One region of the Oceanobacillus aidingensis genome, then DNA from elsewhere that is predicted to be linked to it. Evidence: riboswitches for the same ligand, from Rfam matches in the RefSeq annotation. Region 1 holds a riboswitch; each other region holds the start of a gene.
The links. Region 1 has a riboswitch for thiamine pyrophosphate ahead of ACFO3P_RS14860 (lipoate--protein ligase family protein). Riboswitches for the same ligand answer to the same signal wherever they lie in the genome.
Positions count from the first base shown of each region.

Region 2: linked by a shared signal. The riboswitch ahead of thiW (energy coupling factor transporter S component ThiW) and the one ahead of ACFO3P_RS14860 (lipoate--protein ligase family protein) in region 1 are both predicted to bind thiamine pyrophosphate.
Region 3: linked by a shared signal. The riboswitch ahead of ACFO3P_RS12195 (thiamine phosphate synthase) and the one ahead of ACFO3P_RS14860 (lipoate--protein ligase family protein) in region 1 are both predicted to bind thiamine pyrophosphate.

Region 1 covers NZ_JBHSFT010000038.1:9,263-12,543, forward strand. The annotation lists gene ileS (isoleucine--tRNA ligase) at 1-872, shown strand, start outside; TPP riboswitch at 1,004-1,106, shown strand; gene ACFO3P_RS14860 (lipoate--protein ligase family protein) at 1,302-2,144, shown strand; gene lipA (lipoyl synthase) at 2,137-3,081, shown strand.
Region 2 covers NZ_JBHSFT010000010.1:248,212-251,492, forward strand. The annotation lists gene ACFO3P_RS07930 (ABC transporter ATP-binding protein) at 1-134, opposite strand, end outside; gene ACFO3P_RS07935 (LytTR family transcriptional regulator DNA-binding domain-containing protein) at 246-1,298, opposite strand; TPP riboswitch at 1,412-1,525, shown strand; gene thiW (energy coupling factor transporter S component ThiW) at 1,660-2,124, shown strand; gene thiD (bifunctional hydroxymethylpyrimidine kinase/phosphomethylpyrimidine kinase) at 2,158-2,979, shown strand; gene thiM (hydroxyethylthiazole kinase) at 2,969-3,281, shown strand, end outside.
Region 3 covers NZ_JBHSFT010000018.1:76,714-79,994, reverse strand. The annotation lists gene ACFO3P_RS12205 (class I SAM-dependent methyltransferase) at 62-628, shown strand; gene ACFO3P_RS12200 (suppressor of fused domain protein) at 683-1,744, shown strand; TPP riboswitch at 1,864-1,959, shown strand; gene ACFO3P_RS12195 (thiamine phosphate synthase) at 1,955-2,683, shown strand; gene thiO (glycine oxidase ThiO) at 2,698-3,281, shown strand, end outside.

The sequences.
Region 1 (3,281 bases):
ATGTGCGTATCTCGGATGCTATTTTAAAACAGACTTCAGAAAGCTATCGTAAAATCCGGAATACCTTCCGTTTCTTACTGGCGAACCTTGCTGATTTTGATCCTAGCAAAGATCGCGTGAAGGATGAAGAATTGCAGGAAGTAGACCGTTATATGCTTTATCGTCTGCAGCAGATCTTAAATAATGCACGTGATAATTATGAGCACTTTGAATTTGCACCAGTAATCAGCCAAGTCCATAATTTCTGTGCTGTTGATTTAAGCTCCTTCTATTTAGATTTTGCGAAGGATATCCTGTATATTGAAGCTGCAGACCACCCGCGCCGCCGCAGTCTTCAAACAGGCTACTATGAAATTTTAACAACACTTGTGAAATTGCTTGCTCCAATTATTCCGCATACAACGGAAGAAGTTTGGGAATACATTCCTGGAGTGGAGGAAGAAACGGTTCACTTAACAGATATTCCTGAGCCGCGGGAGGTTGCAGGTGCAAAAGGCATTGTCGGAAAATGGGATCACTTTATGGAAGTAAGAGATGATGTTCTGAAAGCACTCGAAGAAGCAAGAAGCGAAAAGGTTATCGGGAAATCATTGGAAGCTAAAATTACAATCGTGCCGCTTGATGAAGAAACGAAGCAGGTGCTTGAAAACATTTCGCATCTGCATCAATACTTTATTGTTTCAGAAGCAGTTATCGCAGATGAAAAAGGAACAGGCAAAGCATATGATTATGTTGAGGTTGCTGTTGAAAAACATCCTGGAGAAACGTGTGAACGCTGCTGGGTTGTTTCAGAAACAGTAGGCGAAGACAAAGATCATCCAACACTATGTGCTAGATGTGCCAGTGTTGTCAAAGAAAATTATGAGAATTAAAAAACAGGAGCCAGCTTTCTCAAAAGCTGGCTCCTGTTTTTACATATCTGCAAATTTTAAATGCTAATTATTGTATTTTTCTTTACAATTATAAAAATTACCAGTAGACTTAATTTGTAAACTGAATAAGTATTATGCACTGGGGGAGCTGTTAAGCTGAGAAAGACATTCTGTATTGACCCTTGGCACCCGAACTAGATAATCCTAGCGTGGGGAATGTGCAGTCGATAAGGAATTAGATAATTTATCCATTTATCAATAAATCTATCAAAGGCTGCATTCTATGGAATGGGCTCTTTTTTTTATTGAATATATTCCCCATTTCGCTTGTATCTTTTAAGCTTGATGATCAGGAAGGGCCGCTAAGAAGCTTGGCATAACAGGGAGCAGCTCCTGCAACAAGTAATTTGTTCATTGGAGGTGACGAAATTGAAGAAACAGTGGGCGTTTATCGATACAGGATTCCGTGGTGCTGCATGGAACATGGCTTTTGATGAGTGCTTGATCAATTGGCATCAAGAAGGTAAAATTCCGCCTACATTACGTTTTTATGGCTGGGAAAAGCCCAGTTTATCGATTGGCTACTTTCAAAAAGTCGATAAGAAAATTGATCTGGAAGCAGTGGAGCGCCATCAGTGTCAGTTCGTCCGTCGTTTGACCGGCGGCAGTGCTGTGCTTCATGACGATGAATTAACGTATAGTCTGGTTATTACAGAGAGTGATCCAGATATTCCTGTATCTGTACAAGAGGCCTACCATGTACTGGCAGAAGGAATATTTGAAGGATATCGCAATTTAGGGATTCCTGCAGAATATGCAACACTGGACAGAGAAAGTGCCAGAGGAAGGACAGCAATATGCTTCGAAAAACCTGCGTTCTATGAAATGGTTGTTGACGGTAAAAAGCTTTCTGGAAACGCACAGACAAGGAAAAAAGGTGTATTGATGCAGCATGGGTCTATTCCTATGAGCATGAATACAAACATGCTTTTTGATTTATTTGTATTCTCTTCCGAAAAAATAAGAGAACGAAGCCGGGCAGCATTTTCTAAAAAAGCGGTGACGATTAATCAATTAACGAATCGAGAGCATCGGTATGATATGCTGACGGATGCATTCAAAGAAGGGTTCAAGGAAGGTTTAGGTTTAGAATTTCATCCTCTGCAATTAACCAAGGCTGAGTGGGATGAAGTAGAGCAATTAGCACAATCAAAGTATGAAACGGAAGCGTGGAATATCAACTCAAACAAGGAGCGTGCTGGCATTGGCTAAACAATCAGAATATATTCGTAAACCAGAATGGCTGAAAACAAAAATCAACACCAATGAATCATACAAAAAATTAAAGAACTTAATGCGGGATAAACGGCTGAACACAGTTTGTGAGGAAGCAAAGTGTCCGAATATTTATGAATGCTGGAGCGAGCGAAAAACGGCAACTTTCATGATTTTAGGAGATACCTGTACACGCGGCTGCCGATTCTGTGCCGTAAAAACTGGTCTTCCAAGCGGAGTTGACCTGGGAGAACCAAAGCGGGTCGCTGACTCTGTTGAAATTATGGGATTAAAGCATGTCGTTATAACAGCAGTTGCGCGTGATGACCTGGAGGACGGGGGAGCTGCTGTTTTTGCCAACACAGTCCGTGCAGTTCGTCATCAGAATCCAGGCTGTACAATAGAAGTTCTCCCTTCGGATATGAAAGGGGACTATGAAAGCTTACATACACTGATGGACAGCGAACCGGATATTTTCAATCATAATATTGAAACGGTGAGACGTTTAACGAAACGTGTTCGGGCAATTGCAAGATATGACCGGTCCTTGCAGCTGTTACAGCGTGTTAAAGAAATTGCTCCGGACACTCCTGTGAAATCAAGTATTATGGTAGGCTTGGGAGAAACAAAAGAAGAACTTATCGAGGCAATGGATGACCTGCGGGCGCATGATGTGGATATAGTTACTATCGGGCAATATTTACAGCCGACCAAAAAGCATTTAAATGTGGAACGGTACTATCATCCCGATGAGTTTGAAGAATTGAAAAATATCGCCCTTGAAAAAGGCTTCTCGCATTGTGAAGCTGGACCGTTAGTACGCTCCTCCTACCACGCGGATGAACAAGTAAGCCAGTCAGCCGCCCAAAGGCGAATTAAATATATGAAAGGCTATGAGTCACAGGAAGATACAAAGGTTGATTTTCAATTTTAAATGATATATTTTCTGATAATATTCCTCTCTGCCCGTTTATAAAACGGCCGGAGGGGATTTTTTATATGCTCATATGCTTACGAACCGATGAATGCAGCTGTCAGAAAGAAGGAAAGCCGTATTGTTTCTTGAAAATTACCAGCAGAAAGGATAAGATAAAGAAAGCTTGGTAAACGAACCCTGAAAAGGCGCAGATTTGC
Region 2 (3,281 bases), on a different contig from region 1:
GTTGTTTTCCCAGAGCCGCTCGGACCTAAAAACCCAAATGTTTCACCCTTTTTCACTTGAAAAGAAACATTGTTTAATCCTTGCTTTTTACCAAAAATCTTCTCTAAAGATATCACTTCAATCATATTCTCCATCCCTGAAACCTCCTGTATCAGTTAAGTTGCCTGTGACTACAGAATAGCTTCTTTTCAACAATGGTGCAGTATATTTTCGACGAATGGAGTATATATCACATTGAATTATGCTTATTCTACCCCCAATAATTCTTTCAGCTCGTTCAACTTTGATTTCGATAATGGAACCTCAGAGCTTTTTTTATCTACAAGAGATAAGCTGTAGCTGTTTCTCGTCCATGTAATTACTTCTCTTATTTTTTGAAGATTCACAATATAAGAACGGTGACAGCGAAAGAATCCTTGATGAGACAAGCGCTGTTCCAATTCTTTTAAGGTAAAACCTGTAGGAAACCCCTCTCCGCGAGTATACAGATAGGATTGTCCTTCCTGACTTTCGATGTAATCAATCTCCTGCGGATCAAATAAAATAATCTTATCCTCTACTTTTGCGGAGATTTTATTTAACTGGAAAGTTTGCTTTATTTGAACCGCTTCTTCTGCTGTTTCTTTAACATTTGTTTCTGTGGAGGTTAAACGTTCTTTCTCCTCTGTTTCCACGTCCATTTGCTGTATCCCTTGCTCATTTAGACGATAGACCGTATCCGAAATGGTCACAGCACTCTCCGTACTTGTCGTTAAAATCAATACCGCTTTTTGCTGTTTCTGCAGCAATTCGACAAATTGATGGAGGACCCGTTTCGTTTCTAAATCTACATTGACCTCAGGCTCTTCGAAGATAACCACTTCCGCCTCCTGCATTAATATTCTGCCAAACTGAACACGACGCTTTTCAGAACGATTGAGCTGATGCATCTTCCATTTCGCTTTTTCCTCCAGTTGGATTTGCAATAGTACTTCCTTTATGGAAGTCTTGCTTTGATATAAAGAGCCGATAAATTTCAAATATTCCTGTACCTTCAATCTTTCATAAATGCCCTCTTCATACCAGCAAATCCCTAAAGAAGAAACGTATTTCTGCTTATCCTCCTGTAATGTCTGTTGCTTGATTTGAATCGATCCATTCCGCACATTTTCTTTTCCGATAATCATCTGCAGCAACACCGCACGTATATTAACAGTGGATTGAATTGCCTTTATTTCTCCAGGTTTTACTTCTATATCTATTTTCGGAAATAAGGTCTGGTCTCCCTGACGATATTCCATTCCGTTTATGCTTAACATGTTTCATTCCTCTTTCTATTGATAACATCCTTTATATGAGCTTGCAGTCTAATGATTATTTCATGACAAACCGTTGAATCTTTGATACAGTAGACTCAAAGATAATAATGAAAAGCAACTACTAGGGGAGCCCAACATCGCGGGCTGAGAGGGAAGCATGCTTACTTTCCGACTCTTACAAACCTGATCTGGCTAATACCAGCGTAGGGAAGTAGTCAATCAACATATGATTACTCTCAGTATACCAAATCAGGCTTCTCGATAAAGCCTGATTTTTTATTTTTACAAAGTAGTTACCTTTTCATTTCCCTTAAATTAGAAGGAGATGATTGGATTGAAAAATCGCACACGCCTGTTAACAATGATGGCTGTACTTGTTGCTATCGGAACGATTGGATCACAATTGCTCTGGTTTCCTGCCGGAGTTGCCAGAGCCTATCCTGTTCAACACGCTATCAATGTTATTGCCGGGATTATGCTCGGGCCGGGTCCGGCAGTTATTGTCGCATTGATGATTAGCCTGCTCCGAAACCTTTTAGGACTGGGAACCTTGGTTGCTTTTCCTGGAGCAATGATTGGAGCTTTTGCTGCTGGGGTATTGTATAAGAAAACGCAGAAATATCCAATGGCAGCTCTTGGAGAAATTATTGGCACCGGAATTATCGGCTCTTTCTTTGCAGTTCCGATAGCCAATCTGCTTATGGGAAGCTCTGCGGGAGCATTTGCCTTTATCCCGGCATTTGTTGTAAGCAGTGTCTCTGGTGCATTGATTGGCTGGCTGTTAGTCAGCCGTCTCCCGGCACAGCAGTTTTCTTTAACAAAATAATTTACTTTATTCTATCCAAGGAGGATTTTTATTATGAGTCAGGTTCGTTGTGCATTAACCATTGCCGGTACAGACCCTAGCGGTGGCGCCGGTATTCAAGCAGATTTAAAAACATTTCAGGAGTTAAAAACCTATGGCATGTCCGTGATCACTTCCGTTGTATCTCAAAATACGACAGGGGTCCGCTCTGTAGAGCATATGCCGCTTTCCATGATTGAGGACCAGCTGGATGCAGTGTTAGAAGATATGCCCATCCATGCTGTGAAAACAGGAATGATTGCAAGTAAGCAGATGATGGAATTAATCGTAAAAAAATTGGAGAAGGTTGATGCACCTTATGTCATGGACCCAGTGATGGTGGCTACCAGCGGGGACTCATTGATTGATGAAGAGGGCCGCAGCTTTTTACGGCAATACCTTCTTCCATTAACAACGGTTGCAACACCGAATATTCCGGAGGCAGAATTCCTGACTGGACGATCCATTACAACTGAAGATGATATGAAAGGCGCAGCCGAATACCTTGTTCATGAATATGGTGTAGATGCAGCCTTAATAAAAGGCGGCCATTTAAAAGGACAAGCAATCGATTTTCTTTATGACGGGAAAAAAATGCATAGCTATGCTGCAGAACGCATTGATACGAAGAATACGCACGGAACAGGCTGTACCTATGCCGCTGCGATTGCTGCTTATTTGGGGAAAGGCTGTCCGCTTCCGGAAGCAGTAAAAAAAGCAAAAGCATTTGTGACTGCTTCCATTTCGAAATCCTTTGACCTTGGAAAAGGGAACGGCCCGACAAATCATTGGGCTATCCGGGAAACCACAGAAAGGAAGATTACGCATGAATCCTGATATTATTCAGCAAGCCAGAAACAACACACCGCTTATTCATCATTTAACCAACCAGGTCGTCATGAACTTTAATGCAAATGGACTGCTGGCTTTTGGGGGCAGTCCTGTCATGGCAAAGGAAATACGGGAAGCTACAGATATGGCCAAGGCCTCCGATGCACTTGTCTTGAACATCGGCACCATTTTAGAAAGCGAAGCCGATGCAATGATTACTGCAGGCAAAGCCGCTAATGAAAAAGGAATTCCTGTTGTTCTGGATCCCGTTGGCGTGGCTGCGAGCTCTTTTCGAAAAGACATGGTCG
Region 3 (3,281 bases), on a different contig from region 1:
TTAGCATGCGGGACAGGTATTTATCTTAATACTCAAATAAACCTGTTTTGATAGTCGAAACATGAGCTGGTACGGGCTTGATGCTTCAGAGGATATGTTGAAAAAGGCGAAGAACAAATTAAAAAATGTCTCACTCGTGCATGGTTTAGCTGAAGATATGCCCTACGAGAATGAAAAGTTTGATTATATCTCCAATAATTATGCTTTTCATCATTTTTTAAAGAAGGAAGCAGCGCTTGATGAAATATATCGTGTCTTGAAGAAAAACGGTGTATACAAGCTGCATAATATTGCTATCCATGATATGAGAAAATGGTGGGTATATCATTATTTTCCAACAGCATATGAAGAGGACGTAAAAAGGTTTTGGGAAAAGGAAGTTATTTTTGATGAGCTTTCAATAAGAGGGTTTAACACAGAACTGCAGATGACATATCGATTAGAAAAAATCAGGGTGTCGGATTATCTGGGGTATGCAGAGAATAGAGACATATCCATATTAACGTTGATTGATGATCAGGATTACCAAGAAGGGTTAGAGAAAATGAGATATGATGTGAAGCGTAATCCTAAAAAAACCATCGTCACTGATTTTGCAGAGATGTTTTGTATTTCGACAAAGGGGTAGTGTTTTAGAAAGAAAAAATCGTCTTTTTGGAAAGGGAAACAGAGGAGGAATTTAATGAGTGAAGAAGTAAAAGCAGCCGGCTGGGATGCAATTGATAATGCAATGGAAGCAATTTATGGGAAGCAGGAACCGAAGCATTATGGAACAGTGATCTCTTATTCGCTGGGCGGACCGGATCCATTAGATGGAATCAGCGCTTATCAATCAGAAACGCCAGGCTTGCACTGGCATATAGTTACATATGGATTTTCAGAGATTTACGAAAAAGAAACCGATAATCCAGAAGTAAGCGGTTTTGGGTTTGAATTAACGTTCAGATTGAAAAAAGAAGAAGGGGAAGAGGAACCGCCAGCCTGGGCGCTTAATCTGCTTCAGAATTTGGGAAGATATGTTTTTAACAGCGGTAATGTTTTTAAAAATGGAGACTATATGGATGCAAATGGTCCTATCTGTTTGGAATCAGATACGGCATTAACTGCATTGGCATTTATTACGGATTCTGAGCTTGGTACAATAGAAACAGAAAATGGTCAAGTGCAATTTCTGCAGATGGTTGGTATCACAAATGATGAGCTCGAAGCAATGCAGACGTGGAATACACGAGGTGTTCTCTCTGCCAGTTCCCCATATATGCCCGCGTTTATTACCGATTTAAAAAGAGATTCTTTACTAAATCATGCAGATGTCTCCCAAAAAGTTGATGAAGGAAGAGAACGGGAAGGATCCAATACAGGATTTCTATTTAACGATAATTTATCGTGGACTCCAGAAAAAAAGGGCTTATTCAGAAAAAAACCAGCAATGCTGACTCTGGGGGCAAAACAAACCGAAACCATAAGTAAAGTGCTGCGAGGGCGTCTCTTGAAAGGAAAGGCTCTGACATTGGCAGGTCCTGATATTGTCATTGCTATAGAGCCCGGGGAAAAGTCAGAATATGCAATGGAGAAGGATAAGGTGCGTCTAATTTTAGATGAACAGAGTACAATCGAGTTGAGTGAGAAGCTGATTCCTAAAGAAGGTGTGGCGGAACTATTCTCGTTTGAACAGCTGGCTGTAAAAATTGTTAAAACATACATCAAAGATAATGAAGGAAATGTTGTTCAGGTAATTGGGTAAGAGAACTCATTTGAAAGTAAAATAACATTTCCTTGATAAATCGCTAAACACTTTTGAAAGAATATCTTTGAAAATAAAAAATTATATGTTATTCTTTATTTGTAATCTGAAAATTAAATAAGCAACACTAGGGGAGCCTTTGGCTGAGACGAATACTCGGACCCTTTGAACCTGATCTGGTTAACACTAGCGTAGGGAAGTGGCAGGAACATGACGATATATCATTCGAACAATGAATTTGTATATAATCAAGACCACTTATCCCTCAGCTGGATAAGTGGTCTTTTTCGTTCTTCTGCCAATCCTGAAGCAAGAAAATGGAAGAAAGGGGAGAAGAAGATGGACAGGCATCTGCACTTGATCAGTGATGGCAGTTTTTCCGAGCAGCATTTGCAAATAGTGAAGCGGATTCAGGCTGAGATTGGTTATTTGCATATCAGAGAGAAGAACAAGACAGCGAAGGACATTCTGGAAATCATCGGTGCATTAGAAAATATCGGATTGCCATTAGAGAAAATAATAGTGAATGACAGAGTAGATATTGCTGTGATAAAGCAGTGCGCAGGTATTCAGCTGGCGTTTCACAGTCCTTCCATTCCACTTGTAAAAGAAAGCTTCCCTGAATTGAAGGCAGGAAAGTCTGTTCATTCTTTAGCTGAGGCAGAGCAGGCGCAGCAGGAGGGAGCTGATTATGTGCTGTATGGCCATATTTATTCCAGCAAGTCCAAAGCCAATCAGCAGCCCAGAGGATTAACGGAACTACAGGAAATGACTAACGCGCTGTCTGTGCCGGTATATGCTATTGGCGGGATTACTCCTGAGCGGGCGAAAGAAGTAACTGCCGCAGGAGCAGCCGGCATCGCGGTCATGTCTGGTATTTGGCAGGCAGAGGATCCGGTCCAAACTGTCAGAGCTTACCGGCAAGCGTTGAATATATGAAAAGGAGGGAGAAGATGAATAAACAGTTTGATCAAATTATTGTAGGCGGCGGAGTTATTGGCTGCTCTATTGCTTATCAGCTGGCCAAAAGAGGCAATCGGGTGCTGGTCATTGAAAGGAATCAAATCGGCTGCGAGGCTTCCAGTGCCGCAGCAGGTATGTTAGGCGCTCAAGGAGAGTTTACAGAAGACAGTCCGCTTTTTCGGTTTGCACATGAGAGCAGAGCGCTATTCAAAAATTTATCCGAGGAACTGAAGGAAGCGTCAGGAGTAGATATTCAATATATTCATAAAGGAATCATGAAGCTTGCTTTTCATCAGCAGCAATACAGCAAGCTGCAAAGCGTCGCGTCCTTCCAGCGGGAAGCGGGGAACCCTGCGTATTTACTGTCAGTAGAAGAAGCGAAAAAAATGGAGCCAAGCCTGACGGAGAATCTTCGTGCTGTCCTGTATTTGCCGGATGATGGTCAGGTTTCCGCCCGTCATCTGACCAAAGCCTTCTCTCTGGCTGCGTCTCATTATGGTGCGGTGTTGCATGAGCAGGAAAGCGTTAATGAGCTGTTGATAGAAAATGAAACGGTTTATGGTGTCCGGACAAC